DNA from 3 places in the Methylobacterium carpenticola genome. Region 1 is predicted to be linked to each of the others. Evidence: riboswitches for the same ligand, from Rfam matches in the RefSeq annotation. Region 1 holds a riboswitch; each other region holds the start of a gene.
What was found. A riboswitch is a leader RNA that binds a small molecule or an ion and turns the genes downstream of it on or off. The one in region 1 is predicted to bind cobalamin.
Positions count from the first base shown of each region.

Region 1 (9,624 bases):
GGTACGATTGGGAGGAAATGGCCGCCGACGCGCTCGCCAATCCCCAGGCCCGCATCGTGATCGTCGGCTACTCGATGGGGTCGCAATCGGCCGCCCGGGCCGCCAACCGCCTTGCGGCCAGCGGGATCGACGTGAAGATGATCGGCATGGACCCGTACTGCGTCGGGTCCGAGGTCGATGCCAGCCCGCATATCAGGGCGGTCAACATCTACATGAACAGCTGCGGCGGCGCTGCCCAGGGTCAGATCATGGGGGCCGACAACATCCGGCTCGGCGACGGCACGGGTGGCTTCTCCGACCATTTGGCGTTCCCGTCGAATCCGCTCGTGCAAACGATGGTCTACGACGAGGTGTTCAGGGACGATTTCGCGGCGCGGCGCTCCGGGAGCACGGTTGCCCGGGTCCGCCCGAAGCGTCATGCGACGCTGCGGTGAACGGATCGTCGGTTCGCGGCTACGGCCCCGCGAGGTGGCCGGTCCCGCCGAACATCGCGTGATCGGCATCGTTGATCTCAGCCGATCGTGCCCGCCCGGCTGCATTGCGACCAGGGCGAATGGTTGCCGGCCGTCCCTTCTTGCCGTGTTTACTATCAATCGTGGATGATCATTGGCCACGATTGGGTATTCTGGTGTCCATGACGACGAATAGGGGTGCCACTCTGCTCGTCGAACCGTTCGTTGCGTTGCCCGATGCGAGCCCATGCGCGACCTCGCTCTTCACATGCCGGATTGGGCTGCCGCCTGGGCGGCGCTCGGGACCGGCGTGGCGGATGGCCTGAACGCGCTCCGGCGGCTCGACGCGAACGGCCTCCTGCTGCTCGGGATCGCCGTCCTGCTGGTGCTGCTCTGCGGCCTCCTCGCTCGGCTGAGCGGGACGCTCAGTCGGTTCTCACGCCGGCAGCTCGGCTTGGTCACGGATCTCGCGCAGGCCGCTTCCGCCGCGACCCACTATCAGCGCGAGATGAGCGAGCGGCAGCTGCGCGCCTATGTCGACGTGGCGGCGGTCTCCTTCCACCGCTTCGCACCCGGGCAGGAACTCGTCATCCGGGTGGAGGTGCGCAATCACGGCCTCACGCCGGCGCTGGATCTGCTCGCCCGGATCACCCTCGCGGTGCTGCCGTTCCCGGCCTCGGACCTGCCGGAACCCGAGGCGCCCCCGGCCGACGGCCGGCCCTTCGTGCTGGCCGCGCGGGAGGGCCGGGCGATCCTGCAGCACATGGACATCACCAACGCCGCGGGCACGGCGGAGCGGCTGCTCACCGGGGAACTCGGCCTCTACGTTCTCGGCAACGTGACCTACGCCGACGTGTTCGGGCACACCCACACCTCCACGATGAGCATGGTCGCCAGCGGCGAGCAGGTGAAGACCAACCAGCCCTTCACCCGCTGCGAGGCCGGCAATCACATCGCGTGAGGCCCGGGACCGCGCCGCGCCGGGCGTGACCGATCCGCCGGTGATCCGGGGCCTTGACCGGGGCTGCGGGCCGTGGCTTCTGAATTCCCGTCGGCCCCATGTCGGCGATCGGCCCCGTAGCTCAGCTGGATAGAGCAGCCGCCTTCTAAGCGGCAGGTCGTAGGTTCGAGCCCTACCGGGGTCGCCATTGCCGCAGCCGCGGCCCGGTCCGATCAGCCCGCCGCGAGGGCCAGCAGCGCGTCGCAGGCGACGTGCCGTTCGAGGTGCTCGGCCAAGCGGTCGAGCACGGCCTCGATCCCGGCCTCGTAGGCGTCGCCGGAGGAGGCGGTGCCGAGCCGGCCGAGCCAGAGCGCGCGCTGGCGGTCATCCGCGAACAGGCCGTGGACGTAGGTGCCCAAGACGCGGCCATCCGCCGAGATGGCGCCGTCCGTGCGGCCATCCGCGAAGCGCAGGAGCGGGCGCGCGGCATCGGGCCCTCGCGTCTCGCCGAGATGCATCTCGTAGCCGGAGAAGGGCGTGCCGTCCGGCAGGCTCGTGCCGGTCACCGCGGCCAGGCGCTTGTCCGGGGTCATGACGGTGGCGACGTCGAGGAGGCCGAGGCCATCCACCGCGCGCATCGCCCCCTCGATCCCGTGCGGATCCTCGATCCGCCGGCCCAGCATCTGGTAGCCGCCGCAGAGGCCGAGGACCCGGCCGCCGCGGCGCACATGCGCCGCGAGGTCGATGTCCCAGCCCTCGGCCCGGAACGCGAGGAGATCCGCGATCGTGGTCTTGGAGCCCGGCAGGAGGACGAGATCGGCCTCGGCGGGCAGGGGGCGGCCGGGCTCGACCAGCACCACGCTCACCCCGGGCTCCGCCCGCAGGGGGTCGAGATCGTCGAAATTGGCGATGCGGGGCAGCACCGGCACCGCGATCACCCGTGCTCCGGGACGCTCCGCACCCTTGAGCCCGAGCGCGTCCTCCGCCGGGAGCCGGGCGGCCTCGGGGAAATGCGGGATCAGGCCCAGCGCCGTCCAGCCGGTGCGGGCGGCGATCAGGTCCATGCCGTCCGCGAACAGGCTCGGGTCGCCCCGGAACCGGTTGACGAGAAAGCCGCGAATCATCGCGGCATCCTCCGGGTCGAGCACTGCCCGGGTGCCGACGAGGCTCGCGATCACCCCGCCGCGGTCGATGTCGCCGAGGAGCACGACGGGCGTTCCGCTCGCGCGGGCAAAGCCCATATTGGCGATGTCGCCCGCCCGCAGGTTCACCTCGGAGGCCGAGCCCGCCCCCTCGACCAGCACGAGATCGGCCTCCGCCCGCAGCCGCGCGAAGCTGTCGAGCACGGAGGCGAGCAGGCGCGGCTTCCAGGCTTGGTACTCCCGCGCCCGGGCATTGCCGACCCGGCGGCCCTGCACCACCACCTGCGCGCCGGTCTCGCTCTGGGGCTTCAGCAGCACCGGATTCATGTGAACGGTGGGCGCGACCCCGGCGGCGCGCGCCTGGAGCGCCTGCGCCCGCCCGATCTCGCCGCCATCCGCCGTGACCGCGGCGTTGTTCGACATGTTCTGCGGCTTGAACGGCCGCACCCGCAGGCCCCGCCGGGCGAAGGCCCGCGCGAGGCCGGCCACGATCAGCGACTTGCCGACATCCGAGCCGGTGCCTTGGATCATCAGGGTGCGGGCGGTCATCGGCGATCGTCCGGGCGGAGGGCGGGGCGCGCAGGCTTAGCAGACCGATCCCATGGTGAGAAACCGTCACTTGCGCGGGCGCTGTTGCGCGCCCGCCATAGGGAAAAGCCACGCTTCACGGTAGTTATGCAGCATCTGTGCAATCAACCCGGACGTGCGCCGATGCTCAAGACTGCTCTTCTGACCGGCGCCGCCACGGCGCTCCTCGCCGGTGCCGCCGCCGCGGCCGACCTGCCCGCCCGCGCGGCCCCGCCGCCGGCCATCATCCCGATCCCTGTCTTCTCGTGGACGGGCTTCTACGCCGGCCTCCACACCGACTACGTCTTCACCGACCGCCAGCGCATCACCACCACCGGCAACGACCCGCTCACCATCGGCAACGTCGCCGCGTTGCGCCGGGCCCCGGTGATCAACACCGAGGTCGACGGCTTCGCCAATATCGGCGGCGGCTTCGGCTACAACTATCAGTTCACGCCGGGCAACGGCTTCGTGGTCGGCCTCCAGGCCGACTGGGCCTGGACCGACCTCGCCAAGAACCGCGGCTATCTCAGCCCGACGGTTCCGGTGTTCGGCAGCGCCTACCAGCAGGGCCTCGACTGGCTCGGCACGGTGGTCGGCCGCGCGGGCTACGCCTTCGACCGGTTCTTCATCTTCGGCATGGGCGGTCTCGCCTACGGCGACGTGACCACGGGCGCGACCTTCTTCAACCCGGCCGGCGCGCTCGCCTATACGGGCCGCGTCACCGACTTCAAGACCGGCTACGCCTATGGCGGCGGCATCGAGTACGCCATCCCGGCCGACAGCTTCCTCGCCCGGCTCAACCTGCTGAGCTTCGTCGGCGTCCAGACCGCGGCGGTGACGCTGAAGGCCGAGTACCTGCACTACGACCTCGGCAACCGCACGGTGCTAATCAACAACGTCGGCCTGCCGGGCGCGACCGGCTCCTACAACGCGCGCTACCACACCGAGGGCAACCTCGTGCGCGCGGGCTTCAGCTACAAGTTCAACGGCCTCTGAGCCGCGATGCGTGAGCGGGGCGGCCCGGCAGGGCCATCCCGCCGCAAAAGCGCAGGGGGCTCAGAACTCGATCCCCTCCTGCGCCTTCACCCCCGCGGCGAAGTGGTGCTTCACCTGGGCCATCTCGGTCACGAGGTCGGCCGCCGCGATGAGGTCGGGCTTGGCGTTGCGGCCCGTCACGACCACGTGCAGATCCGGCCTGCGCGCGCCCAGAACCGCCACGATCTCGGCGAGGGGCAGGTACTCGTAGCGCAGCGCGATGTTGAGTTCGTCGAGGATGAGGAGGCGGATGCTCTCGTCCTCCATCAGGCGCCGGGCCTGGGCCCAGGCGGCCTCGGCGGCGGCCACGTCCCGCGCCCTGTCCTGGGTCTCCCAGGTGAAGCCCTCGCCCATCGTGTGCCAGGCCACCTGATCGCCGAACCGGTCGAGGGCGAAGCGCTCGCCGGTCTCCCACGCGCCCTTGATGAACTGCACCACGCCGACGCGCCAGCCGCGGCCGAGCGCCCGCAGCATCAGCCCGAAGGCCGCCGTCGACTTGCCCTTGCCGGGGCCGGTATGGACGATCAGCAGACCCTTCTCGATGGTCTTGCCCGCGACCTCGGCGTCCTGAACGGCCTTGCGCTTGGCCATCTTGGCCCGGTGCCGGGCCTCCTCCTCGGTCTCCATCCTCACTCTCCCTTCACGACGAGCGGCAGGCCCGCCACCACGAGGACGACCCGGTCGGCGATGGCCGCGAGCCGCTGATGCAGCCGCCCGGCCTCGTCGCGGAAGCGCCGGGCCAGCGCGTTGTCGGGCACGATGCCGAAGCCGACCTCGTTCGAGACCAGCACCAGCGGCCCCGCGTGCCGCGCGCAAGCGTCCACGAGCGCCCCGGTCTCGGCGGCGAGATCCGCCTCCGCCAGGAGCGCGTTGGTGAGCCACAGGGTCAGGCAATCGACCAGCACGGGCCGCCCGGGCTCCGCCGCGCCGAGCGCGCCGGCGAGGTCGCGGGGCGCGTCGCGGGTCTCCCAGCCCGCGGGCCGGCGGGCCCGGTGCTCGGCGATGCGGGCCCGCATCTCGTCGTCGTAGGCCTGCGCCGTGGCGACGTAGATCCAGGGCGCCGCCGCCGCCTGGACGAGCCGCTCGGCATAGGCGCTCTTGCCCGAGCGGGCGCCGCCGAGCACCAGGGTCAGGCGGGGCAGGGCCGCTGCGTCACTCGCCACCTTGGGTCTCCCCCACAAATCCAAGCCGCGATTCCCTTCGGCCGAGCCCGTGCCGATTGCAAGCCCGGGTCCGAGCCGCTAGTTTCCGCCGCGACGGTGCCTCGGCGACGAGGTGAAAAGGGAACGCGGGACGGGGTGTCAGCCCCGAAGCCGCGGCTGCCCCCGCAACTGTGAGCGGCGCGCATGCCCGCCATCGGCCACTGGAGCGATCCGGGAAGGCGGTGGGCACTTCATCAACGCCGCGAGCCAGGAGACCTGCCGTCACCCGCTGTCTCTCAACGCCGCCGGCGGGGCGGCAGGAGTTCGTCATGGTCGCTGTCACCCGTACCCTTTCCCCCGCGCTCGCCGGCGAACGGCTGACCGCGGTGCTCGTCGCCGCCGTCCTGGGGCTCGGCCTGCTCTTCGTGTCGGGCTTCTCCCCGGCCGTCGCGCTGCACAACGCCGCGCACGACTGGCGCCACGCGCACAACTTCCCCTGCCACTGAGCGCTCGCACGCTCACGTCAGTGCTGGCCCCGCCCGGCGCCCCATGCGCCGGGCGGGCGCTTGCCATGCGGGAATCCCATCCATGACGATCCGATTGATCTCCGCGGCCCTCGTCGCGGGCTTCCTGGCCGCCTGCGTGGCGTCCGGGCTGCAATTCGCCCTGACCTCGCCGCTCATCCTCGAAGCGGAGAAGTACGAGAACCATGCGGGCCTGACCGCCCCCGAGCCCGGCCCGGCCTCGCTCATCGTTCTCGCCCATGCCGAGCACGGCGCCGGCCATGCCCCGGCCGGCACGGCGCCGGATGCCGGGGCTTCGGAGTGGCAGCCGGCGCCCGGCCTGCCGCGGCTCGCCTTCACGGCGCTCGCCACGCTGGTGAGCGGGGTCGGCTACGCGCTCGTCCTCGGCGCGGTGCTGCTGGCGACCGGACGGACGATCACGCGCGGGGAAGCCCTGCGCTTCGCCATCGGCGGCTTCCTCGCCGCGAGCCTCGCCCCGGCGGTCGGCCTGCCGCCGGAACTGCCCGGCATGGGCGGCGAGGCGCTGGAGCTCCGGCAGGCGTGGTGGGTCGCGACGGCGCTCGCCACCGCGGCGGGGCTCTACCTCATCGCCATCCGCGGCGGGGCCGTCGCGGCGGCGGCGGGCCTCGCGCTGATCGTGGCGCCGCATGCCTGGGGGGCGCCGCACGTGGCCGAGAGCGGCGCGCTGCCGGCGGCGGTGGCGGCGCAGTTCGCGGCCCGCTCGCTCGCGGTGGCCTTCGTGTTCTGGACGGTGCTCGGCCTGTCCTTCGGCTGGGCCTGGGACGCCGTCGCCCGCGAGCGCACCGGCCGCGGACGGGTGGCCGCATGAGCGTCACCCTCTACGTCTGCACCACCTGCCGGGCGGAGGGCGATCCGCCCGAGGGGCCGCGGGCCGGGGCCCGGCTGCACACCGCCCTCGCCGAAGCCTTCACGGGCGAGGCCGTGCGGGTCGAGCCGGTGGAATGCCTCTCGGTCTGCAAGCGGCCCTGCACGGTCGCGGTCGCCTCGCCCGGCCGCTGGACCTACGTCTACGGCGATCTCGACCCGGCCAACGCCGCCGCCATTCTCCGGGACGGGCTGCCGCGCTACGCGGCGACGCCCGACGGCATCGTGCCCTGGCGCGAGCGCCCGGAAGCCTTCCGCAAGGGCGTCGTCGCCCGCATCCCCCCGTTTCCCGCATGACCCTGCTTCAGAAGATCCCCTGCACGATCGTCACCGGCTTCCTCGGCGCGGGAAAGACCACGCTCGTGCGCCACGTGGTGGAGCACAACGACGGCCGGCGCCTCGCGATCATCGTCAACGAATTCGGCGATGTCGGCTTCGACGGCTCGCTGCTCGCCTCCTGCGGCGTGCCGGGCTGCGACGAGGACGCGGTGGTGGAGCTGCCGAACGGCTGCATCTGCTGCACGGTGGCGGACGATTTCGTGCCCGCCCTCAACCGTCTGCTCGACCGGCCCGAGCCGCCGGAGCACATCCTGATCGAGACCTCCGGCCTCGCCCTGCCCAAGCCCCTGGTGCAGGCCTTCAACTGGCCGGCGATCCGCTCGCGGGTGACGGTGGACGGCGTCGTCGCGGTGGTGGACGGGCCCGCGGTGGCCGCGGGCGCCTTCGCGGACGACCCGGAGGCGCTCCGGGCCCAGCGCGCGGCCGATCAGGCGGTGGACCACGACAACCCGCTGGAGGAGGTGTTCGAGGACCAGCTCCTCTGCGCCGACCTCGTGGTCATGAACAAGGGCGACCTCCTCGATGCCGAGAGCCGCGCGCGGGTGCGGGCCGAGATCGAGGGACACCTGCCGCGGGCGGTGAAGCTCGTGGAGACGGCGCACGGCGCCATCGACCCGCGGGTGCTGCTCGGCCTCAACGCGGCGGCCGAGGGCGACCTCGCGGCGCGCCCCTCGCACCACGAGACCGAGGAGGACCACGACCACGACGATTTCGACAGCGTGGCGGTCCCGGTCGCGGCGGCGGGCTCGCCGGACGATCTCGCGGCCCGGGTGGCGCGGGCCGCGGAGGTGCCGGGCGTGCTGCGCATCAAGGGCTTCTGCGCCGTGGCCGAGAAGCCGATGCGGCTGGTGGTGCAGGGGGTGGGCCGGCGCATCGCCCACCATTACGACCGCCCCTGGCGGGCCGGAGAGCCGCGCGACGGGCGCCTCGTGGTGATCGGCCTGTCGGGCTTCGACCGTGATGCGGTCGCGACGGCCCTGAAGGGGTAGGATGACGGGCGTGCAGCGGGCGTCTCGCCCTCTGCCGGGGTCCCGGGGCGGCGCCGAGGACCTCGAACCCGGCCTTGGAACAGGAGGGCATCGCATGCCCGAGCCCGCGGCGCGGCGCTGGACCGTGCAGCATCTCCCGTTCGGACGGACCGAACTCGCGGGTGGCGCCTGATGCATCTCCTGCGCATCGATACGGTCTCCCTGGACGAGGGCGAGGCGGCGGTGGATCTGGGCCAGTCGCCCGGCGACGTGGTGGTCCTGTCCTTCACCGATTCGGACCTCGCCGGGCTTGCCGCCGCGCAGGCGGAGGCGGCGCGCGCGGCGGCGATGCCGAGCCTGCGCCTCGCCAAGCTCGCGCAATTGCGCCACCCGCTCTCGGTCGATCTCTACGCCGAGCAGGTGATCGCGCGGGCGCGCTTCGTGCTGGTGCGCTGCCTCGGCGGGCTCGATTACTGGCGCTACGGCATCGAGCGGCTGGCCGGGATCTGCCGGGCGGGGGGCATCGCGCTCGCGGTCCTGCCGGGCGACGACCGGCCGGATCCGCGGCTCGCCGCGTTCGGGACGGTGCCGGAGGCGCTGCGCGAGAGCCTCGACGGCTATTTCCGGGCCGGCGGATCCGAGAACCTGCGGCAGATGCTCCTGCGGATCGCGGCGGAACTCGGGGTGCCGGTGCGGGCGGAGCTGCCGCGGGCGCTGCCGCGCGGCTTCGTGTGGTGTCCCGGCTGCGGGGTGGCGGACGCATCGCGCATTCCGGCCGCGCCGCGGCTATCCGGCAACGATCGAAGTGCGGGGAGCCCCTCTCCCACCCGCGAGAGGGGAGGTGCGCCCGCGTCGTCCCCGAAGGGTCCCGGTGGCACTGCCCTTGTCCTCGTCTACCGGTCCGCCATCCTCGGCGGCGACACGGCGCCGGCAGCATGGCTCGCGGCGGCGCTGCACGAGCGGGGCCTCGCCCCCGTCATCGTCGCGGTGTCGAGCCTGAAGGATCCAGAGGCGATCGCCGTCGTGCGCGAGGTCATCGCGGCGCACCCGCCCGACGTGATCGTGGCGGCGACCGCCTTCTCGGCGCGGGAGGAGGCCGGCTTCGTGCTCGACGCGGCGGGCTGCCCGGTCATCCAGGCTTTCACGGTCGGGGCGCCGCGGGCGGCCTGGGCGGCTTCCGCGCGGGGACTCGGGGCCGCGGATCTCGCCATGCAGGTGGCGCTGCCGGAATTCGACGGGCGGCTCTCGGGCTTCCCGATCTCGTTCAAGGAGGCGGTGTCGGAGGCCGAGGGGTTCTCCGAGCGCCGGGCGATCCCCGATTTCGCCGGCTGCGCCGCGCTCGCCGCCCGTGCCGCCGCCTGGATGCGGCTCGGCCGATCGCCCCGGGCCGACAGACGTCTCGCGCTCGTCCTGTCCGACTACCCGGCCCGCGGCGGCCGGGCGGGTTTCGCGGTGGGGCTCGACACGCCCGCGAGCGCGGTCGCGATCCTCGATCTCCTCGCGGCCGAAGGGTTTTCGGTCCGGGACATCCCCGCCCCCGAGGCGCTGATGCGGGCGCTCACCGAGGGCGCGCCCGGCCTCGCGGTGACGCTCGATGCCTACCGGGCGTGGCTCGCCCGGCTGCCGG
Region 1 is NZ_JBHZEO010000001.1:4,121,211-4,130,834, forward strand. It holds gene ACE101_RS19295 (hypothetical protein) at 1-434, shown strand, start outside; gene ACE101_RS19300 (hypothetical protein) at 700-1,413, shown strand; tRNA gene ACE101_RS19305 (tRNA-Arg) at 1,524-1,600, shown strand; gene ACE101_RS19310 (cobyric acid synthase) at 1,626-3,083, opposite strand; gene ACE101_RS19315 (outer membrane protein) at 3,246-4,100, shown strand; gene cobO (cob(I)yrinic acid a,c-diamide adenosyltransferase) at 4,161-4,766, opposite strand; gene cobU (bifunctional adenosylcobinamide kinase/adenosylcobinamide-phosphate guanylyltransferase) at 4,769-5,302, opposite strand; cobalamin riboswitch at 5,380-5,580, shown strand; gene ACE101_RS19330 (CbtB domain-containing protein) at 5,611-5,787, shown strand; gene ACE101_RS19335 (CbtA family protein) at 5,870-6,634, shown strand; gene ACE101_RS19340 (DUF1636 family protein) at 6,631-6,987, shown strand; gene cobW (cobalamin biosynthesis protein CobW) at 6,984-8,018, shown strand; gene cobN (cobaltochelatase subunit CobN) at 8,190-9,624, shown strand, end outside.

Region 2 (9,624 bases), 3.9 Mb from region 1:
CTGGGCCGGTGGCTCTGAGCCGCCGACCGCTGCTGCAGCGCCAGCAGACGACGCCGGCGTCGCCGTTCCGGGCGTGGAACTCCAATCATCCCAGAATGGCCTTGGCCAACTCTGTATCGGCTCCGCACTAGATGTTCGGTCCCGGGATGTGGTGTGACGGGTCGAGCCTGAAGCGTTCGGGCTCTTTCGTCCAGGTCTGGCAGATAAACTCGTAGGGCGTGAGGCCGCGCAGGGTCTTCAACCGACGGCCGTAGTTGTAGGCATCGACGAACAGCTGCAGGTGCTGCCGCAGCTCGTCGTGGCTGGCGTAGTGGTAGCGCTTGACCGTGGCGTCCTTGATGGTGCGGTTCATCCTCTCAACTTGGCCATTCGTCCACGGACAGCGCGGCTTGGTCAGGCGATGCTCGATCCTGGTCTGCTCGCAGGCCCACGCGAACGAATGCCAGCGATAGATGCGCGGCTCATCGCGTGCGGCCCAATAGGCTGCCGCTGCGGCCTCGGCCTCCTCGTCCACCGGCCGGTTGTCGGTGAACTGGATGCCGTTGTCGGTGAGGACCGTGTGGATCGTGTAGGGCACCGCCGCGACGAGGTCGTGCAGAAAGGCCGCGGCGATCCGCTGGGTCGCCTTCTCGTGGAGTTGAACGAAAGCAAACTTGCTGGTGCGATCGATGGCCACGAACAGGTGGAGCTTGCCCTGTTCGGTGCTGACCTGGGCGATATCGATGTGAAAATAGCCGATCGGGTAGGCCTTGAAGCGCGACCGCTTGGGCTTGTCGCCATCGACATCGGGCAGTCGGCTGATGCCGTGACGCTGCAGACAGCGGTGCAGGCTGGAGCGGGTCAGGTGCGGGAGGGTCGGCTGGAGCGCGTAGAGGCAGTCGTCCAGCGGCAGAAGGGTGTGGCGCCGGAAGGCGACGATGACCGCCTCGTCCTCCAGGCTCAGCACGCTGGAGCGGGGCTCCTTCGGGCCCATCCGGGCATCGCTGCTGGTCTGGCGGGAGCGCCACTTCTGCACGGTGGTGGGGCTGACCCCGTAGCGCTTGGCGGCGGCTCTCACGCTTTCTTGACGAGCTTGGATTGCCCGACGGACCGTCTCAGTCGTCGTGGCGCTGCCGTGGAGAACCTGTCCCATAGCGCGTCCCTCCATGCGGCAGCAGTCGTACCACCACACTGCGGGACCGAACATCTCCTAGCTGGGGATCTGATGGACAGCGCGTGCCGCGCTGCCCACAGCTCCACAGCAGAACCAGCAATCAGGATGCCAGATCAGCCGGGAGCGCGGACGGCGAGGTTGAAACGATGTCGTCGAACCTCACAGTTCGGAAGTCCTCGTGGGCGCCCTGCGCCGGCCCACAATCGAGGCTCAGTTGATCGGCCTCCGGCGGGGCCGCGCGGGCGGGCGGCTGTACTGCCCTGATCTTTGTGGGGGAACAGGCCCGCGGCTCGTGCGAGGCTCCAACCGTTCCGCACTCTGCTCCTTGCGGAACGGCGGGCCGGGCGCCTGAACCCTTCTCCCAAACAGCGAGGATGCCCGGCCCGTGCTGCACCTCCTGTCCTGATCTTGGTCAGGGAGCCGCCCCATGGGCTGTGCGAGGCTCTCCCCGTTCCGCACTGTCCACCCGCTCCTGCTGCGGGACAGCGGGCCGGGTGTCGGACCCCTCCCTTGTGACACCCGGCTCGTGCTGCAACCCCCGCTCACTCGTGTTGAGCTAGATCGAACTCGTGTCCTATTTGATCAAGTTGGCGGGACATACAGTGTACAGAGTGCGGATGGATATCGAACAGTCTGTAGGACTACCCGAACGGCGCGCCAACTGGTGATTGGACTTCCCTGCTCTTTGTGGGGGAACCCCCTCGCGGGTCGTGCGAGGCTGCCCGTGTTCCGTGCCGGCCGGCCCCCCCCCGACGCGGGACAGCGGGTCGGGCGCATGGGGCCTCAGCACCAACACGTGCCAGGCTCGCGCAGCCACGTTTATCTTTGTAAGGGACGGCCGGCGGCGCTCTGGGCGACACGTCGCTTGTGGTGCTGCTCGTGACCATCCTGCCGGTTCGGTGCACGGGCGGCTCACAGCGGGCCGGGTGGAAGGATCTTCCCGGGGGGCGCCCGGCCCGCAACGCTACGCTCAACCTGGGTGAGCGACAGCCCGCACGATCGACGCGACACAGGGCGCATGGTGCTGCTCGCTCTCCTCTCGGTTTGCGCAGGCGGACAGCGTCATCTGCGGGTCGGGCGCCTGGGATCTCGACACCAGCACGCGCCCGGCCCGCACCTCTCTCCGAGGGGGTCTACGCGGCATCGTTTGATCATCCACGCCGCGTGAGGGTGGCTGCGATCAGCTGCCGGTGGATCCACCACTGCTCCATCGTTTCGTGCATCAGATGGACCGTCTTCTCGGCCACTGTGGTGTCCCACCCAGCGGTGCGGCTCCGCTCGATGCTCCCGGCGAGGTCGAGCATGCGCTGTTCGCCCTCGGCAATGTGCAGGTCGGCCCGTACCAGGTCGGCAGCTTCGTCAAGGTAGTCGATCATGGCGCGACCCTCGACACCGGAGGCAACGCGCCACCAGCGCCCTTGGAGCCGGCGAGACGGCTGCTGTGCTGAGAACGTCCTGACACCCTCGCGCCAGCTGGCGGCCGTAGCTGGCGGACATGACCGCTGCAGCTCTCCTCGACACCACCCTCTCGCCCACTGTCCTGGCCTGGAGCCAGGGCCTCGCCAGCCTCTCGCCTGGCCAGCCGCCCTGTCCCGGGCTGAAGCCGGAGGAGTGGATCACGACCCTGACCAACGCCCGCCGCTTCGTGGACGAGTTCGGGCCCCAGGCCGATGCATTTGGGTGGGACACCCTCACCTTGTTCAGCGTGCACCCGAAGTCAGGCGCGATCCGCGGCGACTGGTGCGGCGTGCTGATCCCGTGCTCCTACCCCGTGCACGAGGTCACGGCCGAGCGCATGCGCAAGCACATCTGGACCGTCTACAAGGAGCAACCGGTCCACCACCGGGGCATCCCCGTCTGGGAGTTCGCGCGCTAGATCGGCCCGATGGCTGACCAACGCACTCTCGGCGAACTCCTGAAGGCGAACCTCGTGAGCGATGAAGACTTGAACGCGGCTGTCTCTGGCTACCTCGCGGACCCTACACTCGGCCCGCGACAGATCGCAGACGGCATCACCCTCGACATCACTGCGGCTGTGCTGGCCAACCGCTGGGCCACCGACGTGCTGGCAGACGAGGAGATGAGCGAGGCAGCGCGCCGCAATGCGGTCCGGACGGCGATCCTGCTGGCGAGGGTAGCTTAAGTCGTTCAGCCGAGGTTGGCAGAGATGAACAGGCGACGCTAATATCTGATCGGTGGTCGACCAGTTCACGCCCCTCCGCGTTCTCGCGCCCATCTGATCGGAGAGAACGCGCCACGTCCCTGCACTGTGGGTGGTCTATGAGTGCGTCATCGATCTCGCCCTCATCTCGAATGATCCGCAAACTGGAGAGCAACACCAATCTCTCGGACGAGGATCGACTGGCTCTTGAACGCCTGCCTTTCCACGAGAAGGTGCTCTGGGCACGCTAGGATCTGACTCAGGAAGGCAACCGCCCGTCCAACTGCTACCTTTTGGTGGAGGGCTGGCTCATCCGCTGCAAGGTGTTGCGCGACAGCAGGCGGCAGATCCTCTCGTTGCATGTTCCGGGCGAAGTACCCGACCTGCATGCCTTGTACCTGCACGCAACAGATTGCGCTCTGGCTACCCTGACCCACGCTAGAGTCGCCTGCATCCCGCACGAGGCCTTTCGTACTTTGATAGCTGCTCGCCCCACGATTGCAGCGGCACTCTGGCGAGAGACACTGATCGACGCGCAGATCTACCAGCAGCGGGTGATCGGGCTGGGTCGTCGCGGTGCGCTGGGCCGTATCGCCCACCTTTTCTGCGAGACGTACGTCAGGCTAAGCGCCACCGGCTTGGCCAAGGATCACCGCTGCGAGTTCCCGCTCACACAAGCCGATGTAGGCGACGCAGTCGGGCTCTCGACGGTGCACGTCAACCGTTCGCTGCAGACCCTGCGTGCGGAGCAGCTGATCAGCTGGCAGGGGCGTTCACTGGAGATATTGAACTGGAAGAGGCTGGTGGCGGTGGCTGACTTCGACCCCGCCTACCTGCACTTGGACAAGTCGGCAGCATCATGAGCCTGCAATTGTAAAATCCTGAACTTGATTAGACAGACAGTGTCAGCCTCACTTCCCTTCAGCCCGACCGAGGATGGCTTGGCGTGCGGTCACGCCGTCAAGCCCTGCGCCTGCGGCGCACCGCTTCGCGGCTTCGGGGCCTGACCGCCTGACCGAACCAAGCCAGAGGTTTTCAGGCCGAAAATGGCTTGCTGCAGGAGCACTACTCTCCCCTTGATCGCGCCTCAACCTGACACTGTCCGACAGATCAAATCCTGACTTTTACACTGAATTTCAGTCTACTCGCCCTGCTGTGATCGACCGCATGTGCAGAGCCAGCCATGATCATCAGCACCTCGGCAGCGGCGTCGTGTAGCGCGGCGTGCGCATCTCGAACTTCGTCGGCCACGTCCGCTCGGCGATGGCCGAGTAGTCCGCGCACGCCATCATCGCGCAACGCGCCGAGCCTACTGCTGCGAGCATGACACGCCGCAATCCCCGCCGTGCCTACGACCGCCAGGGCCGGGAGATCGCCCCGCCCACGATCGGCAGTTTGCGCGCGCAGGGCGATACCACAGCGGCCGTGTTCTGCTACGTGCCAGACTGCCACCGCAGCGTGGTCATCAGCACCGACCGCTTCCCAGCCGACTTGCCCTTCCCCGACATCGTGCACGCCCACCGGAATTCGCCAGCAGTGTCCCGTCGTTTTCTGGACATCAATGCGATGTGCCCTGCGGGGCACACACCAGCAGATCTTACGGGATGCCGTTGACCGTCAGACACCCGACTGCAACACAGATCAGGACGGTTCCCCTCGGGGATCAAAAGGGAACGCGGTGCGGGTTCATGCCCCAAGCCGCGGCTGCCCCCGCAACTGTAAGCGGCGAGCCTGCCATCACCAGCGTCACTGGGTGCCTCACCCGGGAAGACGATGGCAGGCCCTGACCCGTGAGCCAGGAGACCTGCCGTCAGCCGTGGTCACACGCGAAACGCGTCGGGCGGGGTGTCCTGACGGGTGTCGAAGCGGGCCATCGCGCCCGCCCGACCTTGCTCGCGGTGACGTGCCACTGCCGTTGCCCGAGGCTCGCCCGTGTTCTCGCTCTTCCCCCAGGCTGTTTCTCCGCCGTGCGCGCGCGTGAAGGCGGCGCTGCTCCTGTCGACCGCTGCTGCGATCTTCACTCCAGTGGGCACGCATGCCCAGGAGCAGGCACCGGCATCCGGCGGAAGCGTGATGGCCCTCGACCAGATCACGGTCGCAGGCCAGAGGTCGGGCGTGAACCTGCTGGCACCCACCCCCTACACGGCCGCGCCAGCCGGGCTCAATCTTGCCACGCCGAACCGCAGCGGCAGCCGCCTCGACCTCTCGCCGCTGGAGACGCCGGCCAGCATCGAGATCATCTCCGGCCAGAAGATCCGCGAGCGCGGGCAGGAGACGGTGCAGGAGGCCGTCACCCAGAATGCCACCGGCATCACCACGATCGGCGCGCCCGGCAACGGCTTCGGCTCCTACACCGCCCGCGGCTTTGCCGGCGTCAACTCGGTGATGCAGCTCTACGACGGCACCCGGCTCTACGTCGGCGCTGGCACCATCACGTATCCGTTCGACACCTGGAACGTCGACCGCATCGAGGTGCTGCGTGGTCCGGCCTCCGTGCTCTACGGTGACGGCGCCATCGGCGGCATCATCAACGTGGTGCCCAAGAAGCCGACCCTCGTTCCGATCAATGAGGCCCGCGCCGCGGTAGGCTCCGACGGCATCAAGCGCCTCGCCATCGACTCGGGCGGTCCGGTCAGCGAGAACCTGTTCTACCGCCTCAACGTGAGCGGCAACCAGGCCGACGGCTGGCTGCGGCAGAACGGCGAGTTCTCCAACCTCGCGATCTCCGGCGCGCTGCTGTTCCAGGCCACGCCCGACCTCGCCTTCACGCTCTCGCACGATTACGGCTACCAGGAGCCGCTGCGCTACTTCGGCACCCCGCTGATCGGCGGGCGTGTCGATCCACGCACCCGGTTCAACAACTACAACGTCGATGACAGCCGGATCATCTTCAAGGACAACTGGACTCAGCTCAAGACCGAGTGGACCCCCAGTGCGGACGTGACTATCCGCAACACCGCCTATCATCTCACCTCGAACCGCCGCTGGCGTGACGTCGAGACCTACGCCTTCGTGCCGGCGACCGGCCTGATCCGGCGCTCCGACTACATCGAGATCTTCCACGACCAGGAGCAGATCGGCAACCGCTTCGATGCTGCATTCCGCGGCAATCTGTTCGGGTTCAAGAACGAGTTCGTGGTCGGCTTCGATGTCAACCACATCGACTTCCTGCACACCAACAACTCGCCCTACGGCGGCGTGAGCACCGTCAATCCTTACGTCTTCTCGCCTGGTATCTTCCTTCGGGTGAATGGAACCAGTCCCGGCTACGCCACCACCTCAGACCAGTACTCGCTGTTCGCAGAGGACCGGCTGATCGTCACGGATCAGCTCTCCTTGATCGCCGGCGTGCGCTACGATGCCCCGACCGTCCGCCGCGAGGATCTGCGCAACCCGTCCGCCAACTTCACCAAGGATTTTAGTGCGGTCAGCTACCGGTTCGGCGTCGTCTTCAACCCGATGCCCGACAGCTCGCTCTACGCGAGCTACGCCACGGCCGTCGATCCGGTGAACTCGCTCATCACGCTGTCACTCGCACAGAAGGACTTCGAACTCTCGACCGGCGAGCAGGTCGAGGTCGGTTACAAGCAGGTGTTCTGGGGCGGCCGGGGCGAGTTCACGCTCGCAGGCTACCGGATCAAGAAGGACAACCTGCTCACCGTCGACCCTCAGCGCCCGACCGTGGCGATCCAGGTCGGCAGCCAGTCTTCGCACGGGGTCGAGGCCTTCGTATCTCTCGGTCTGTGGGAGAACTGGCGCATCGAAGGCAACCTCGCCCTGCTGCACGCGCAGTACGACGATTTCCAACAGGCGGTTGGCGGCGTTGCGGTCAACTTCGCAGGCAAGCAGCCGATCAACGTGCCGGAGCGCGTGGCCAATCTCTGGCTGTCCTGGGCTTTCGCGCCACGCTGGGAGGCGCGGGCCGGCGTGCAATTTGTCGGAGAAACCTTCAGCGACTTCGCCAACACCGTGCGGCGGCCAGCCTACGAGGTCGTGAACGCGAGCCTCGACTACCGCGTCACGGACACCTCGCGCTTCAGCGTGCGAGTCTACAACCTGCTCGACACGATCTACCCGGTCACGGGCGGGTCCACCTACTGGCTGCTGGGCCGCCCTCGTTCGGTCGAGGTGGCCTACAACATTGCGTTCTGAGCTGCGATGCGCCGGGTCGTGAAGCGCCTGAAGCGGTGGCTGTACCTTGGCCACCGCTGGCTCGGGATCGCCACCTGCCTGCTGTTCGTGATCTGGTTCGTGTCCGGCGTGGTGATGATGTACGTCGGCTTTCCGGCCCTGACCGAAGCCGAGCGGCGCGCAGCCCTGCCGGGTCTCGCGTGGGATCGTGTCACCCTCTCCCCCGAGGCCGCTCTCAGCGCGGCCGGGCAAACCCGCTTCCCGCGCGAGCTCCGCCTGGCGATGCTCGACCGGGAGCCCGTTTACCGGATCGTGGCCTGGGATGGCGGACAGCACACCGTCTCGGCGGCAGATGGCCGATCGGTCACCAATATCGAGGCAGAGGTGGCGCTCGCCGTCGCCAGGCATGATCCTCGCGCGGTGCGGCCCCAGCTCCTTGGCGCTGTCGATCGCGACCAGTGGTCGGTGACCGCGCGTTACAACGCGCTGCGGCCGTTCCACCTCGTGGCCCTCGGTGACCCTCACGGCACGAGGCTCTACGTGTCGGCCCGAACCGGCCAGATCGCCCTCGACACCTCCGGGCAGGAGCGGTTCTGGAACTGGCTCGGCGCGATCCCACACTGGATCTACGTTACGCCGCTGCGGGCGCAGGCGGAGCTGTGGCGGGACGTGGTGCTCTGGGTCTCCGGGGTTGCCATCGTGGGGGCGATCACCGGCTTGTGGGTCGGGTTGCTGCGCGTGCGGGTTCGGCGACGCTACGCGTCCGGTTTGATCTCCCCTTACCGCGGCTGGGCCGTATGGCACCATCTCGGCGGATTGGTCGGCGGCCTGACGCTCGTGACCTTCATCGTCAGCGGCTGGCTGTCGATGAACCCGAACCGCTGGTTTGGTCCGCGCGCGCCCACGCAGGCGATGCTGGAGCGCTACGCGGGGGTGGTCGAGCCTCGCTTCAACCTGGACCTGGATCGGGTTCGTACCGCCGCGTGCCGTGCCCTCGCCGAGGTGCGGTTCGGCTGGCAGACGGGGCAGGCTCGCGCCGTCCTCACCTGCCGAGAGGACCCGCCGGTCGTCTGCTGCTCGCCGGTGTCAGGTGCCGTGGATGGTGAAAGTGTGAGGATCGCAGAGGCGGCCCGGCGGCTGCTGCCAGAGGCTTCAATCACCGAGACGGTGCTGCTGACCGAGGAGGATGCCTACTGGTACTCCCATCACCAACAGCGCCGCCTTCCAGTGCTGCGCGTGAAGTTCGACGATCCGGACGCAACGTGGTTCCACATCGATCCTGTCACGGGCGAGATCCTCGGACGGGCAGATCGCTCCTCACGGGTATACCGGTGGCTATTCAACGCGCCGCATAGCTTCGACTTCCTGTTCCTGCTGAGCCGGCGACCGGCCTGGGACGCCGTGGTCTGGCTCCTCTCGGCCGCCGGTTTGGTCATCTCGGTTTCCGGGGTCGTGATCGGCTGGCGGCGATTGCGCTAGTATTGGGTCGTGCAGCGGTATCCGCCGGGTCAGTAGAAAGCGACATCATTGTGTTCGGCCCGCGGGGCCAGCAGTTCTGACCGGGAGATCCGGAACGAGAAAGGGGACCCGCGAGGGTCCCCTTTGCACTCAGTGGTGATGATGTCGCCGATGATGATGGTGGCGCATCCGATGGTGATGATGGTGATGATGGCGCCGCACGTGATGGTGGTGCCGCATGTGCCCGTGACGGTGCTGCACCGTCGTCACCATGTCCGAAGCCTCAACAGCAGCCGGCAGGGCCGGTGCCGCTGCAACCGGGGTCACCAGCGTCGCAGTGCCGAGCGCAGCCAGCACGGCCAGCGCGAAGATGGGTGTCCTCATGGGGGTTCCTCCTGAACAAGCCGTAGGAACAGTCGGACGACCCCCACAGCGGCATGGAACGGCTCAGCTTTCAGGATAGTTCCACCCGTCGCTAGTAGTTGCTGCAGCCTAGCTCAGTCGTCATCGTGGTGATCGTCATGGTGGTGATGTTCGCGCTCGACCCGGACGGTGCCCGTGTGATCTGCATCATGATCATGATGTCGTTCAATGACGCGTTGTTCGCGATGATGGTCGTCACCGTGGGCGCGGACGCCACCCGGACCCACGTCGACATGCTGGGCCATGGCGGCGGCCGGCGCGAACAGCAGGGCCGCAGCAAAACCAGTGAGGACGAGCT
Region 2 is NZ_JBHZEO010000001.1:263,996-273,619, reverse strand. It holds gene ACE101_RS01465 (IS481 family transposase) at 128-1,132, opposite strand; gene ACE101_RS01460 (hypothetical protein) at 2,305-2,529, opposite strand; gene ACE101_RS01455 (hypothetical protein) at 2,649-3,029, shown strand; gene ACE101_RS01450 (hypothetical protein) at 3,039-3,296, shown strand; gene ACE101_RS01445 (Crp/Fnr family transcriptional regulator) at 3,569-4,177, shown strand; gene ACE101_RS01440 (hypothetical protein) at 4,505-4,639, opposite strand; cobalamin riboswitch at 4,945-5,140, shown strand; gene ACE101_RS01435 (TonB-dependent receptor) at 5,388-7,466, shown strand; gene ACE101_RS01430 (PepSY domain-containing protein) at 7,473-8,924, shown strand; gene ACE101_RS01425 (hypothetical protein) at 9,054-9,287, opposite strand; gene ACE101_RS01420 (hypothetical protein) at 9,401-9,624, opposite strand, start outside.
Region 2: linked by a shared signal. The riboswitch ahead of ACE101_RS01435 (TonB-dependent receptor) and the one ahead of ACE101_RS19330 (CbtB domain-containing protein) in region 1 are both predicted to bind cobalamin.

Region 3 (9,624 bases), 3.5 Mb from region 1:
GAAGGATGACGGGATACCCCATCCCCCGGACGCGGCCGCGTCGGCGAGGCATGGGGACGAGGGAGATGTCTCGGGTGGCACCAGCATCACGGCCTGCCGCACGGCCCGTCGGGGCCGATCATCATCGGCAGTATTCCAGCGTTGCGGCGCGCTCAATATGAACCGGACTTCCGATGAGACGGCCGTGACGGTCGATCTCGTCCTCGGCGGGGCGATCCGGCTGGGGGACCGCACGGTGGCGGTGGCCGATGCGGCGGCCCTGCTCGATGCCATCGCGCGCAGCGGCTCGGTGCAGGGGCTCGCCGCGACGCTCGGCCTCTCCTACCGGGCGGCCTGGGACCGGCTGCGCGGGCTCGAAGCCGGGTTCGGCCGGCCTCTGGTGCAGAAGACCCGCGGGCACGGCTCCGCCCTGACCCCGGACGGCCTCGCCCTGCGGGCGGCCCTCGGGGCCGCGGCGGCCGGGCTGGAGCCGGCCCTCGCCCGGGAGGGCCGCGCCCTGGAGATGCGGCTGCGCGACCTCCTCGGGGCGTCCCGCCCGCTGCGGATCGCGGCGAGCCACGACCCGCTGCTGATGGACCTCATCGCCGAGCTGCAGGCCGGCGACGTGGCGGTGGCCGGCAGCGAGGAGGCGGTCGCCCAGCTGATCGAGGGGCAGGCGGATGCGGCGGGGTTCCATTGCGGCCCGCTCGCGCCCACCGAGGCGGGGGCGCCCTTCGCGGATCTCGCGGCGGATCCGGGCATCGTGCTGCGGCCGCTTTTCGCCCGCGAGCAGGGCCTGCTCCTCGCGGCCGGCAACCCGCTCCGCATCCGCACGCTCGCCGATCTCGCCGCCCGGGGGGCGCGCATCGTCAACCGCCAGAAGGGCTCGGGCACCCGGCGCTGGTTCGACCGGCTCCTCGCCGAGCACGGGATCCCGGCCGCGAGCCTGCGCGGCTACGGGGTGGAGGAGTTCACCCACCAAGCGGTCGCCGCCGTGATCGCCTCGGGCGCGGCCGATGCGGGCCTCGGCGCCCGGGCGGCGGCGGAGCGCTTCGGCCTCACCTTCCTGTCGATGGGCTGGGAGGTCTATTATCTCGCGGCGAGCGCCACCCTCCAGACCGGGCCGCTCGACCGGCTGGCCGGCGAGGCCGCCCGGCGCGCCGCCGCCCTGCCCGGCTACCGGCCGCCGGGCTGAGCCGCGCCGGCGAGGCCGTTCGGACAGCCGGTGCCGTCCCGGCGCTCGTGATGCGCCTCGGCGATCTCGGTGGCGAGCTGGATCGGCGCCGCCGAGCTGCCGCCGAGGATGCGCCTGCCGATCACCGTGACTTGGGAATCATCCTGAAAGTCGCGTTCCGGCAGCCGCAGCATCGCTGCACTGTCGTCAGCCAGGAGCTTCGGTGGGATGGCGGGCGCATTCCGCCGACGGACATGATCGACCGGTGATGAGACCGTGCCGGGAGAGGATTATTCCAGTCCGGGTTTAGCGATCTGTCGCTTCCACGGCGTTTCCGGGCGGCCGCCCTTGGGGCCTCCGCCTCCGGAGCCCGCCGCCTCTCCGAAACGACAACGATGCGCTGCCCGCGCCCTCCATTTGGCGTAAGCTCGGCCGCGACAAGCGCGGGGGCCTTCATGCGTGGTGCGGCGATCCTGGTTCTCTTCCTGGCCCTCGGCCCGGCCGCCGCGGCCGCCGAGGATCCCTATGCCCCGGCCGACGCGCTCTCGGCGGCGCCGATCTTCCGCAAGTGCAGCGGGTCCCGGTTGCCGGAGTACCAGAAGGGGGCCTGCCTGGACGATGCCGCCAAGGATCTGGGCCGGCAGATGAAGGAGGCGGTCGACCGCAAGCTCGCGGCGATCGACGCGGTGGCCCGCCGGCCGCCGAGCCCCGGCAGCCTCGCCGGCCCGGCCGATGCCGAGGCGTGGCGCAAGGCCTTCCTGGCGGCGCAGGCGGCCTTCGAGGAATACCACCGGCTCCACTGCGACGGCCTCTATGATTTCGACCTGCACGGCGGCTCGGCGGCGGGGCAGATCGCCTCCGCCTGCAAGGTCCGGCAGCTGGTGGCCCGCATCAACGAGCTGCGCGGCTGATCCGGTTTCCGGACGGTCCGTTCGGAAACCGGATGACGCCCGGCAAGACGGCGTTCGCCGCGAGGTAGCACGATGGTCGTCCGGCCCCGTCCCGGCCTGATCCAGGTTCTGTTCACGCTTCAGGGCTCGATCCTGCCGAAGGTGGCGCGGCCGGTGGCCGGCATCACGCTGGCCGCCTGCCTCGTGGTCGCCGTCGAGCGCCACTGGCCGCAGCCCTTCCCGGGCGCCGAGGGCATCGGCCCCTTCACCCTGGTGGGGCTCGCCCTCTCGATCTTCCTCAGTTTCCGCAACAACACCTGCTACGACCGCTGGTGGGAGGCGCGGAAGCTCTGGGGGGCGCTGATCGCCGAGGCCCGCGACCTCGCGCGGCTGATCGGCGTGCTCCTGCCCGGCCCCGAGGAGGCGACGGCCCGGCGCGTCGCCCTGCGGCGGATCGCGGGCTTCGCGGGCGCCCTCCATGCCCGCCTGCGCGGCCACGACGAGGCCGCGGCGGCGGCCTCCTGGCTGCCGGCCGGGGAGGCGGAGGCGCTCGCCGCCCGCGCCAGCCCCACCGACGCCATCCTCTGCGCGCTCTCGGCCGACCTCGCCGCGGCCCTGCGGCGCGGCGCCATCGGCGACATCCTGTTCGCGCAGGCGCAGACCCGGATCGCCGCCCTCTCGCAGATCCACACCGCCTGCGAGCGCATCCACTCGACGCCGCTGCCCTTCGCCTACACGCTGCTCCTCTACCGCACGGCGTGGGTCTACTGCCTGCTCCTGCCCTTCGGGCTCGCCGCCTCGCTCGGCTGGGCGACGCCGGTCGTGGCCGCCCTCGTCGCCTACACCTTCTTCGGGCTCGACGCCCTGGGGGACGAGCTGGAGGAGCCCTTCGGCACCGAGCCGAACGACCTGCCCCTCGACGCGATGCTGCGCATGGTCGAGCGCGTCGTCTGCGACGCGCTGGGGGAGCCTCTGCCGCCCCTCGTCGTACCCGAGAACCACGTCCTGCCCTGATCCCGGCGGGCCGCGGGCGCGAAACCGCGCTTGAAAACCCCGTCGAGCCCGATCGCCGCGGCGCGGGCTCGCTCCACTTCACCCGAGGTCCGCCCTATGGTCGGCCGCGCATCAGCCGGAGTTCCTCGACGATGATCCCCATGCTCGACCCCGCGACCCTCACCGTGTTCGTCACCGGCGCCACCGCCGGCTTCGGCGCCGCGCTCTGCCGCCGCTTCGCGGAGGCCGGGGCGCGGGTGATCGGCACCGGCCGCCGCCGCGACCGGCTCGACGCCCTCAAGGCCGAACTCGGCGAGCGCTGCCACGTGATGGAGCTCGACGTGACGGACCGCGCGGCGGTCCTCGCCGCGGTCGAATCCCTGCCGCCGGGCTTCGACGCCCCCAATGTCTGCATCGCCAATGCGGGGCTCGCCCTCGGCCTCTCTCCGGCGCACGAGGCCGATCTCGACGATTGGGACCGGATGATCGCCACCAACGTCAACGGCCTCACCTACACGGTGCGGGCGCTGTTGCCGGGCATGGTGGCGCGCGACGAGGGCCACGTCGTGCTCCTCGGCTCGGTGGCGGGCGACTATCCCTATCCGGGCGGCAACGTCTACGGGGCGACCAAGGCCTACGTGAAGCAGCTCGCCCTCAACCTGCGCTCCGACCTTCTCGGCAAGAACGTGCGGGTGACGAACATCGAGCCCGGCATGGCCGAGACCGAGTTCTCGCTGGTGCGCTTCCAGGGCGATGCCGACAAGGCGGCCCAGACCTATGCGGGCATGACCTCGATGTCCGCCGAGGACATCGCCGAGACGATCTTCTGGTCCTGCATCCTGCCGCGCCACCTCAACATCAACCGCATGCAGATGATGCCGGTGATGCAGGCCTTCGCGCCCTTCGCGGTGAAGCGGGGCTGAGCGGGCGGGACGCCGGGCCCGCGCCGGCCCGGCGGCCGTCACCGCGCCGGCCGCGGCTGCCGGCCGCGATGGCGCAGCCGGCGCCAGCCGAGCACGACGCCGCTCGCCGAGACGACCAGCCCGACGAGGCTCAGCCCGATGATGACGGTCCGACGGGCGGCCGGGTGGTCGAGGAGCGGCCCGACATCGAGGGTGTGCAGGGCCGCGAACAGCCAGCGGTTCGCCCGGCCGCCGCGGTCGGTCCGCCCCAGGATCTCGCCGGTCGCCGGATCGACGTGGATCCAGGTCGCGGCCTCGTCCGCGAAGACGAGCCGCAGCACCGGCAGGCGCGGCGCCCCGTGCCGGTCCGACCAATAGGCGTCGGGTGCGTCGAGGTGCTGCACCGCGAGGGCGGCCTCCGGCACGAGGTCCCGCGCCGCCGCGAGGATGCGCTCCGGCGTCACGGCCGTGCCGCAGCAGGGCCGCAGGCCCTCCGGCCCGGCCGCCAGCACCAGGGGCTCGCCGCCGAGGAAGCCGAAGCGCAGCTCGACCGTGCCCGGCGGCATCCCGGCGAGCGCCGCGCGATCCAGGGGAAAGGCCGGGGCGGTCCGTCCCGCGTAGCGGGCGAGCGCCGCGGCGTCGGGCATCCGCGGACCGACCCAGCGGTTCGGGTTCATCGACATCCAGCCGCTGAAGATGAAGGTCACGACCGCGAGCCCGCCCACCACCCCGGCCCCATGGTGCCACGCCCGCCAGCCCCGATAGGGGGTGAGCCGGTCCCGCCGCAGGCGCAGGAAGCCGAGGATGATGCCGCTCAGAGCCGCGACCACGCAGAGGCCGGAGAGCCAGAGCACCACCTGCCGCCAGAGCGCGGCCTCGGCCCGCAGGGGCGTGAAGTAGATCCAGTGCGGCACCGTCCCGACCCAGCCCCATGTCCGCTCCGCCCGGGTGGTGTCGAGGGCGATCTCGCCGGTCGCCTCGGAGAGGTAGAGCTCCGTCCCGGCCGGATCGCCGAGCGCCACCAGCCGGAACGGGCGCGCGGGATCGTGGCGCGCCGTGACGGTCCACTGGTCGCGCTCCACGGTGCCGAGATCCGCGACCGACCGGGCCGCGGGATGGCGGCGGGCGAGCGCGAGGGCGGTCTCGGCGGTCAGGGGCGCCACCGGCGCGCCGGTGACCGCGGACAGCACCTGCCGGCGGCCATCCGGGCCGACGAGGCGGTAGACCGGCTCGTCGCCGCTCATGGAAAGGGCGAGGGCGGCGGGGAAGGCCGTGGCCCCCGCCCGCGCCAGCGCCTCCTGCGGCCCGATCCGCACCGCGTCGAGGGCGAGGGGCGGCAGGGCCGCCCGCCGCTCGGCTTCCGTGAGGGCGGGGAAGCCGACGAACAGCATCACCAGCCCCGACACGAACCAGACCGCGAAGAACAGCCCGGTCGCGATGCCGAGCCAGCGGTGGCCGAGATGCAGCCAGCGCTTCAGGCGTTTGCGCACCGGCACGTCAGAACCGCACCAGATAGGCGATCTCGATCGAGCGCGGCTGGCCGAGGAGCCAGGAATTGGTGTTGCCCGACACGGCGTAGATCTTGTCCGTGAGGTTGTAGCCGCGCAGCGACAGGCGTGAATCCGGCGTCACCTGCCGGTCGAGACTGGCATTGACCAGGGTGTAGCCCGGCCGGCGCACGCTGTTGGCGAAATCGCTGAAGACCGGCCCGACATTGTTGATCCCGAGCCGCGCCACCCAGCCCGGGGCGAAGGCGTAGGCGACCCAGACATTGGTGACGCGCTCCGGCACGTCGACCGGCACGTTGCCGGCGTACGACACCACGGTCCCGTTCACCGGCTGGGAGAAGGCGTCGTAGCGGGCCTGGAGCAGGGCGGTGTTGGCCTCGATCCGCCAGTGATCGTCGAGGGCGAAGGCCAGGGCGGCCTCGACGCCCCGCGAGGATTGGCGGCCGACCTGCCGCGACACGGTCGGACGGTCGGGGTCGGGCACCAGGAGGTTGTCCTTGGCGATGTGGTAGGCGGCGAGCGTCCACTCGCCCCGGCCGCCGGCGAAGATCCCCTTCGCGCCCGCCTCGATCTGCTCGCCCGTGGCGAGGTTGAACTGCGCCTGCGACACGCTCGTGGTGATCAGGCTGCCCAGCGGATCGGCCGCGGTGGCGTATTGCGCGTAGAGCGCGAGGTCGGGAACCGGGTTGTAGACCGCGCCGAAGCGGTAGCTGAGGGATTCGAAGGTCTTGGTGAAGGCCGTGCCGGCGAGCGGCCGCTCCACCGTGACGGTGGGGGAATCGAAGCGCACGCCGGAGATCAGCGCGAGCTGCGGCGTCAGCTCCAGCCGGTCCTCCGCGAAGACCGAGGCCTGGTTCATCCGCGAGATGATGTCCCGGCGGGTGCCGGCGAGGTTGAGGAAGGAGCCCGGCACCGGGCGCAGGAGATCGACGGTGGTCTCGCCGTCGAAGGGCGTGTTGCTGTCGCGCGCGAAGGCGACGTGGTTCACGTCGAAGCCCGCCACCACGGTGTTCGGCAGGCCGAAGAGGCTGTGGCGGTAGGTGGCGTCGAAGCGGTTCCCGACCTGCTCCTGATGGTGGAGGATCTCGATGTAGTCGCTGCGGCTGACCCGGCCCGTGGCCGGCAGGTAGGTGTACTGCTCCACGTCGCGCCAGTGCCGCTCGGTGGAGAGCCGGTAGGCGGTGTTGCGGATCGTGATATCCGCGCTCGGGGTCCACTCGGTGCGCAGCTGCGTCCAGTTGTCGAGCCAGGCGATGCGCGCGTCCTGGACGTTGTAGTTGGTGAAGCGGATGCGCTCCGGCACGCGGTTGTCGATGAGCGGCGAGCCCCAGTAGCGGGCGGGCTCGTTGGTGCCGAGGTCGTGCGAGAGGGTGAAGCTGAGGTCGGGGGCGGCCCGGAGCGTCACCGCGCCCGAGACCGCGAGGTTGCGGAAATCGCCGTCCGGCCGGATCCAGCCATCCGCGCGGTTGCCGCTGACGGTGACGCGATAGGCCATCGCCTCGCCGATGGGGCCGCCCGAATCGAGGGCGAGCCGCGCCGTGCCGTCCGAGCCGAGGGCGGCCTGGGCCTCGTTCACGGGCGTGAAGACCGGCTTCTTCGGCACCACGTTGATCACGCCGCCGATGGCGCCCTCGCCGTAGAGCACGGAGGCCGGGCCGCGCAGCACCTCGATCCGCTCCGCCGACCAGGGATCGAACGGGAAGGTGACGGTGCCCGCCCCGACATAGAGCCGCGTGCCGTCGTAGAGCTGCTGCACCGAGCCCGCCCCGGCGAAGCCCCGGCTGGTGAAGGAGAGGTTGCCGTTCCCGGGCGCCGCGATGCTGGTGATGCCGGTGGCGTTCTGCGTCACCGCATCCGCGATGGTGGTCTGGCCGCGGGCGCGGATGGTCTCGCCCGAGATCACGTCGATGCTGGCCGGGGTCTGGAGCGGGGTCAGGCCGAGGCGGCTGCCGGAGCGGGCCGGCGTCTCGAGGGCGAGGCCGGGGGGCGGACCCTCGCGGAAGCGGCCGGCCACGTCGATCGTGTCGAGGGCGATCTCCTGCGCGCCGGCGGGCGCGGCGAGGAGGAGGGCGAAGAGCGGGGAGGAGGCGCGAAGCGCGGGCATGGGGGATCCGAAGCGGGCCGTCGTCCCCTTCCGTAGCCGAGCTGGCAAGGGATGTAACGTTATAAAGTTACATACCCGGGACCGACGGGCAGCCCTGGCCGATCGCCCTGCGGCATCGGTTCGGGATTCGGGTCGGCGGGCGGCAGCGGTCACGGCGGGCGGAGGACGGGTGTGGCACGTCACCGCGAACGCAGCCGCACGGCCGCTTCGCGCCCGATCCGGCTCCCACCAGGACACCCCGCCCGGCGTGCTCGCGTGTGACCACGGCTGACGGCAGGTCTCCTGGCTCGCGGGTCAGCACCCCCCATCGTCTTCCCAGGGATGGCCCCAGTGACGTCGTGATGGAGGGCTCGCCGCTCACAGTTGCGGGGGCAGCCGCGGCTTCGGGCCTGCGCCCTCACCACGTTCCCTTTTGATCCCCGAGGGGAACCGTCGCCGCGAAGCTTAGCCTCAGGGGAAGGTTGGGGTCAATCGTTGCCCGGTGCCGGTGCCGGGGCTTGATCCGGATCAAGGCGGCGGCGTGCCCGGCCGGTGAGAACGATCCCCGACGACGCCATCCCGGCCGTCCCTGTCGAGGATCCTCCGATGACCGCTCACGTCCTGACCCTGCCCGTGCCGCCCGCCCGCCCGGCGGTTCGCACGCGGGCGGGCGACCTGCCCACCCTGACGCTGCTCGGAATCGCCGTCGCGGCCTCGCTGGTCACCGAGGTTCTGGTCCTGCTCGTCCTCTGACGGGCTCCTCAGGAGCGGGGTGCCTCCGGCGCCGCGCGGCTGCGCCCGTCCAGGGCCTCCGAGTAGATCGCGAAGGCGTCCGCGTAGGCCACCTCGCGCGGGTTGTTCACGAGGAGCCGGGTCTGCTTCATGGCATCCGCGGCGAGGCGCGGCAGATCCGCCTCGCCGATGCCGACCGCCGCCAGGGAAGCCGGCACGCCGCATTCGCGGCAGATCACCCCGAGGCTCTCCACGAAGCGGGCCGCGGCCTCCGCCGGGGCGAGCCCGGCCGCGGCGGGATCGAGGATCGGCGCGAGTTCCGCGTAGAGGCCCTGCGCCTCGGGCAGGTTGAAGCGCATCACCCCCATCAGCACCAGGGCGTTCGAGAGCCCGTGCGGCACGTGGAAGAGCGCCCCGATCGGATAGGCGAGGGCGTGCACCGCCGCGACCGGCGCGTTCGCGAAGGCCATGCCGGCGAGCATCGAGCCGAGCAGCATGCCGCCCCGCGCCGCGCGGTCGGCGCCGTCCCGGCAGGCCGCGCGGATATGCGCCGAGAGCAGCGCCAGGGCTTGGCGGGCGAGCTGGTCCGACATCGGGTTCTTGCGGTGCCGGCTCGTATAGGCCTCGATGGCGTGCACCATCGCGTCGATGCCGGTCGCCGCCGTCACCGGGGCGGGCAGGCCGAGGGTGAGATCCGGGTCGAGCACCGCCCAGTCGGGCAGGAGGGCGGGGGCGACCACGCCCTTCTTCTCGTCGCTCGGCGTCGTCACGATCGAGATCGGCGTCACCTCGGAGCCGGTGCCGGCGGTGGTCGGCACGAGGATCAGGGGCAGGCGCCGGCCCTTCGCCAGCCCGACGCCGTAGAGCGATTCGAGGGGCTCGTCGCTCCGCGCCAGATAGGCGACGAGCTTCGCCGTATCGAGGGCCGAGCCGCCGCCGATCGCGAGCACGAGGTCCGTCGCCTCCGCCCGGGCCTGCGCGGCCGCGGCCTCGATCACGGCGGCGGGCGGATCGGCCACCACGGCGTCGTAGACGGTGACGGCGAGGCCGGCGGCCGCGAGGGCCGCTTCCGCCGCCGCGGTCAGGCCGGCGCCGCGCACGCCCCGGTCGGTCACGAGCAGGACGCGCCGCGCCCCGAGCGATCCGATGATCCCGGGCAGCTTCGCGCTCGCGCCGGGCTCGAACAGGATGTTGGGGCAGGTCTGGAAGGTGAAGGGCGTCATGGGGTGATCTCGCGAGGGTGAGAGAGGGGCGCGGCATCCCGCCGGCCAAGGAGCGAGGTCAGGGGCGGGTCACGGCGTCACCCGCCGCAGCATGAAGGCGGTGCCGGCCTGCGGCTCTCGCCGCCAGCGGCCCTCGCTCT
Region 3 is NZ_JBHZEO010000001.1:660,771-670,394, forward strand. It holds gene ACE101_RS03160 (substrate-binding domain-containing protein) at 158-1,174, shown strand; gene ACE101_RS03165 (hypothetical protein) at 1,156-1,347, opposite strand; gene ACE101_RS03170 (lysozyme inhibitor LprI family protein) at 1,609-2,064, shown strand; gene ACE101_RS03175 (bestrophin family protein) at 2,137-3,057, shown strand; gene ACE101_RS03180 (SDR family NAD(P)-dependent oxidoreductase) at 3,189-3,959, shown strand; gene ACE101_RS03185 (PepSY domain-containing protein) at 3,998-5,428, opposite strand; gene ACE101_RS03190 (TonB-dependent receptor) at 5,436-7,550, opposite strand; cobalamin riboswitch at 7,806-7,998, opposite strand; gene ACE101_RS03195 (hypothetical protein) at 8,136-8,282, shown strand; gene ACE101_RS03200 (iron-containing alcohol dehydrogenase) at 8,291-9,484, opposite strand; gene ACE101_RS03205 (AprI/Inh family metalloprotease inhibitor) at 9,554-9,624, opposite strand, start outside.
Region 3: linked by a shared signal. The riboswitch ahead of ACE101_RS03190 (TonB-dependent receptor) and the one ahead of ACE101_RS19330 (CbtB domain-containing protein) in region 1 are both predicted to bind cobalamin.